Regions from separate parts of the Pseudoxanthomonas sp. UC19_8 genome, predicted to be linked through region 2. Evidence: riboswitches for the same ligand, from Rfam matches in the RefSeq annotation. Region 2 holds a riboswitch; the other holds the start of a gene.
What was found. A riboswitch is a leader RNA that binds a small molecule or an ion and turns the genes downstream of it on or off. The one in region 2 is predicted to bind cobalamin.
Positions count from the first base shown of each region.

Region 1: linked by a shared signal. The riboswitch ahead of btuB (TonB-dependent vitamin B12 receptor) and the one ahead of metE (5-methyltetrahydropteroyltriglutamate--homocysteine S-methyltransferase) in region 2 are both predicted to bind cobalamin.

Region 1 is NZ_CP170559.1:161,738-164,118, forward strand. It holds gene btuB (TonB-dependent vitamin B12 receptor) at 1-1,424, opposite strand, end outside; cobalamin riboswitch at 1,568-1,798, opposite strand; gene ACFJIT_RS00725 (TfoX/Sxy family protein) at 1,826-2,200, opposite strand; gene ACFJIT_RS00730 (GAF domain-containing protein) at 2,197-2,381, opposite strand, start outside.
Region 2 is NZ_CP170559.1:3,853,325-3,855,705, forward strand. It holds gene ACFJIT_RS17030 (histidine kinase famiy protein) at 1-401, shown strand, start outside; cobalamin riboswitch at 516-769, shown strand; partial or broken gene metE (5-methyltetrahydropteroyltriglutamate--homocysteine S-methyltransferase) at 1,001-2,381, shown strand, end outside.

The DNA.
Region 1 (2,381 bases), 630 kb from region 2:
ATCAGGTCCTCGATGCGGGTCTCGTAGGCGTTGAAGGTCCAGTTCCAGCCCTGACCGTACTGTGCCAGGCCCAGATTGAGCGACTTGCTCTTCTCCGGCTTGAGGTTCGGATTGCTGAAGCCCGGGTAATACAGGTCGTTGAAGTTGGGCGCCTTGAAGCCGGTGCCCGCGTTGGCGGTGAACTTGAAGCCGTTGCCGAAGCCGAAGCCATAGCCCAGGCTGCCGGTGGTGTGCGAGCCGAACTGTTCGTTGTCGTCGTTGCGCACCGAGGCCTGCAGCGCGTGCGCGCCGAAGCTGCCTTGGTACTCGGCGAACACGCCGGTGTTGTCGCGCGCGTCGATGTCGTAGGGCGTGGTGCTGGTGACGCGGTCGTTCAACCAGTCCACGCCCAGGGTGAAGGTCTGGCCTTCGGCGAAGCGGTAGTCGCCCTGCGCCGAGGCGGTGTCGCGGCGGGTGTCGAAGGTGCTGACGAAGCTGCGCGTGCCGGTATCGGCATCGGCGAAGTAGTTGTCGGCCTCATCGTCGTTGCGGCCGGCCTGCACGGTCAGCTGGAACGCTTCGCTCGGGTTCCAGCGCAGCTTGCCGCCGGCCACGCGCTGCAGGCTCTTGGCCTCGTTGCCGCCGAACAGGGTGCCGTCGTATTCGTTGTAGCTGTCGGCGTTGAGGAAGTTGCCCTCCAGCGCCAGCGTGTCGGTGACGTCGATCCCGGCGCGCAGGCCGAAGGAGGTGTTGCGGTAGCCGTCGCGGTCCGGCTCGTCGGCGTAGCAGCCGGCGCCGAAGGGATGGGCCGCATCGCCGGCGGTGCCGCGGCAGGCGTTGATGCCATCGGTGTCCTGATAGCCGCCGTTGGCCGACAGCCAGCCGCGTTCGCCGCGATAGCTGAAGCCGGCGCTGTGGTCGCGCAGGCCATGGCTGCCGAAGCCGGCCTGGGCGTAGGTGGTCAGGCCCTTGCCGCCGCTGCGGGTGAAGATCTGGATGACGCCGCCGATGGCTTCGGAGCCGTACAGGCTCGAGCGCGGGCCGCGCACGATCTCGATGCGCTCGATCTGCGACACCGGCAGGTCCTGGAACGCGGCCAGTCCTGCGGTGACCGAGCCGATGCGCACGCCGTCCACCAGCACCAGCACGTGATCCGATTCGCTGCCGCGCAGGAACACGCTGGTCAGCTTGCCCGGCCCGCCCTGGTTGGCGATGTTGATGCCGGCGCGGCCGGCCAGCAGCTCGGGCAGCGAGGTCGCCTGGCTGCGCTCGATCTCCTCGCGCGAGATGACCTGCACGGGGACGAGACTGTCCTGGACGGCGACTTCGGTGCGCGTGGCGGTGACGCTGATCTGGTCCAGATCGGTCGCGTCGTCGGCGGGCCGCGCCAGGGCGGTGGCGGAAAGGCTCAGGCCGATGGCCAGGCAGAGCAGGGTGGTCTTCATGTGGGGAACTCCGTCGCGCGCCTCGCACGTGCAAGGCAGGAAAGTCGCGGCGACGGAAGGCAACACAGCGGACAGCGCGCACGGCAAGGCGTGGGCGCGGCACGCGCGACGCCCTCCGCATCGCAACCGGTGGTGGGTTCGGTACGAACCCGTGCTGCTCAGGCCGGTCTCCGGGCTTGCGAGCTGGAAGGCACTCCTTCCGCCGTCGCGCCTTCCCGCGTGCGCTAGGGCACGCAGTGGCCGATGCGTTGGCATGGCTCGCTTACCGTTGCGGGGGCAGCGCCGGATTCGTCCCGTGGCGGGGCTCACCGGCTTCCCGTTTCAACCTGGACGCGATGGATGCGCGGCAGGTCACCTGAAAGCGGCGCGGATTGTACGCGATCCGGCGCCTGGCGCGGCGCTCAGTCGCTGTCGCGGCCGGGGCTGTCGAAGAAATCGAACGTGGGCGCGGCGCCGCCTTCCTCGTCGTGGCGGGTGGTGGTCACCGGTGCGGCGGCGGGGCGGCCGCGCGGGGCGGGCAGTGCGGCGGCGGCAACCTCGACCTCGGCCACCATCTGCTGGCGGCGGGCGTCGGGCACGTCCTGCCAGTGGCAGCCCAGCAGGGCGCCTTCCAGGGCGTAGAGCAGGTTGAGGCTGGGGCGGAAGCCGGCGCGCTTGATGCGCATGAAGGCTTCTACGGGACCGGCCGCGCGCAGGTCCTCTTCGGTGCGCAGGCCGACCTGGCGCAGCCACGCAGCGGACTTGGGGCCGATGTTGCGCAGCTGCGTGGTGCTCACGCCAGGGCGTCCACGAAGGCCGCGGCGATGGCTTCCAGGCCGCGCTGGTCGTCTTCGTCGAAGCGGCCCACCTGGGGGCTGTCGATGTCCAGCACGCCGATCAGGGCGCCGTCCTTCACCAGCGGCACCACCAGCTCCGAACGCGAGGCCGCGTCGCAGGCGATATGGCCGGGGAAGGCTT
Region 2 (2,381 bases):
GTGCCAGCGGCCGCGGCGGCAGCGAACGGATCCTGATCGTGGAGGACCGTGAGGAGGTCGCGGCGGTGGCGCAGATGTTCCTGGAAGCGGCCGGCTATCAGACCGAGGTCGCCAGCAACGCGGCGCAGGCGCTGGAGCTGCTGAAGGCGAGCGACCCGTTCAATCTGCTGTTCACCGACCTGATCATGCCGGGCGGCATGAATGGCGTGGTGCTGGCCCACGAGGTCATGCGGCGCAGTCCGGCGACCAAGGTCATCCTCACCACCGGCTATGCCGAAAACACGCTGGCGCGCAGCGACGCCGAAGGCGCGCAGTTCGACGTGATCAACAAGCCCTACACCCAGCGCGACCTGCTCAAGCTGGTCCGTCAGGTGCTGGACGGCCCGACCGGCGTGGGCTGAGCTGCAGCGGCAGCCTTGCCGTCAAACACCTGCGAGACGAAGAGGCCCCGAAAGGGGCCTTTTCGTTGTCGCGACCGATCCGTGAGCCGCCTTGACGCGCCCGGCAGCCGGCGCGTAAGGTGCGTCCGTCGTGGTTCCATCGCTTCATCCACATGAAGCGATGGATTAAACGGGAATCCGGTGAAGGCGCGCCCCGTGCGCGTCCATTCCGGAGCTGCCCCGCAGCGGTCATTGGAAACGAAGCCTGCCAACAGCACTGGTCCGCGCCGCAAGGCATCGGGCCGGGAAGCGGCGGGGAGTAGGGGGGGCGGATCCGTTCCGCGCCGTGTCCATGAGCCCGAAGACCGGCCCCGGCCGGAGGACCCTGCTCGGTCTTCCGCTTCGACCTGGCACCGCTCGCGGGAGCGGCACGGGCGCGTGATGCGGCGGGCGCGAGGCCCGGTGCCGCAGGCGTGCGCGTGTGGAGGTTCCCGCGCACGGGGCCGGTTCGCCCGCGGGGGCGAAGGTCGCTGGCATGGCACGTTGCAGCCGCAGGGCTGTAAGGCGTGGCGTGCGGTTCCTTCGTTCCTCAATGCCCACACGCAATGAGGATCCATTCAATGACCAGCGTCACCAACCTCGGCTTTCCGCGCATCGGACCACGCCGTGAACTCAAGCACGCCCTGGAGCGCTACTGGAAGGGCGAGGACAGCGCCGACACGCTGCAGGCTACCGCTGCGGCCCTGCGCGCACAGCACTGGCAGCTGCAGCGGCAGGCCGGCGCCGACGTGCTGCCCAGCAACGACTTCTCGCTCTACGACCATGTGCTGGACACGGCGTTCCTGTTCGACGCCCTCCCGCAGCGTTATCGCGCCCTGGCCGACGCCGACCCGCTGGCCGGCTACTTCGCCATGGCGCGCGGCGTGCAGACCGGCGGCATCGACCTGCGCGCGCTGGAGATGACCAAGTGGTTCGACACCAACTACCACTACATCGTCCCCGAGCTGCATGCCGGCCAGGAGTTCGCCCTGCGCGGCGACAAGCCGGTGGCGCAGTTCCTGGAGGCCAGGGCCGCCGGCTTCGACACGCGTCCGGTGCTGCTGGGGCCGGTGAGCTTCCTGCTGCTGTCCAAGACCACCGATGGCAGCGACCGGCTGGCGCTGCTCGAGCGCCTGCTGCCGGTGTACGCGCAGCTGCTCGAACGCCTGCATGCCGCCGGCGCGGCCTGGGTGCAGATCGACGAACCCACGCTGGTGCTGGACCTGGACGAGGCGGCGAAGGCGGCCTTCGCCCGCGCCTATGCGTTCCTGGCCCAGGCGCCGCGCTCCAGGCTGCTGCTGACCACCTACTTCGGCGCACTGGGCGACAACCTTGGACCTGGTCGCGCGGCTGCAGGTCGAGGGGTTGCACGTGGATCTGGTGCGCGCGCCGGAACAGCTCGACGCGGTGCTGCAGGCCTGGCCCAAGGGCCGCGTGCTCTCGGCCGGCCTGGTCAACGGGCGCAATGTCTGGCGCACCAACCTGGACAACGCGCTGACGCTGGCGCGCTATGCGCAAGGGCACGTCGGCGCCGACAACCTGTGGCTGGCGCCGTCGTGCGCGCTGCTGCACGTGCCGGTGGACCTGGAGCAGGAGAAGGCGCTCGATGCCGAACTCAAGTCCTGGCTGTCCTTCGCCCGGCAGAAGCTGGGCGAGCTGCGCGTGCTGGCCGACGCGCTGGACGGACGCGAAGGCGCGGAAGGCCCGTTGGCGCAGCAGCGCGCCCGCCTGGAATCGCGCCGCCAGTCGGCGCGCGTGCATCGGCCCGAGGTGGCCCGGCGCCTGGCTACGTTGAGCGAGGCCGACAGCCGGCGCGCCTCGTCCTACGCCCAGCGCCGCGTGCTGCAGGAGCAGGCGTTCGGGCTGCCCGTGTATCCGACCACCACCATCGGCTCGTTCCCGCAGACCCAGCAGGTGCGCCAGGCGCGCGCCCAGCACAAGGCGGGCAAGCTGTCCGACGCC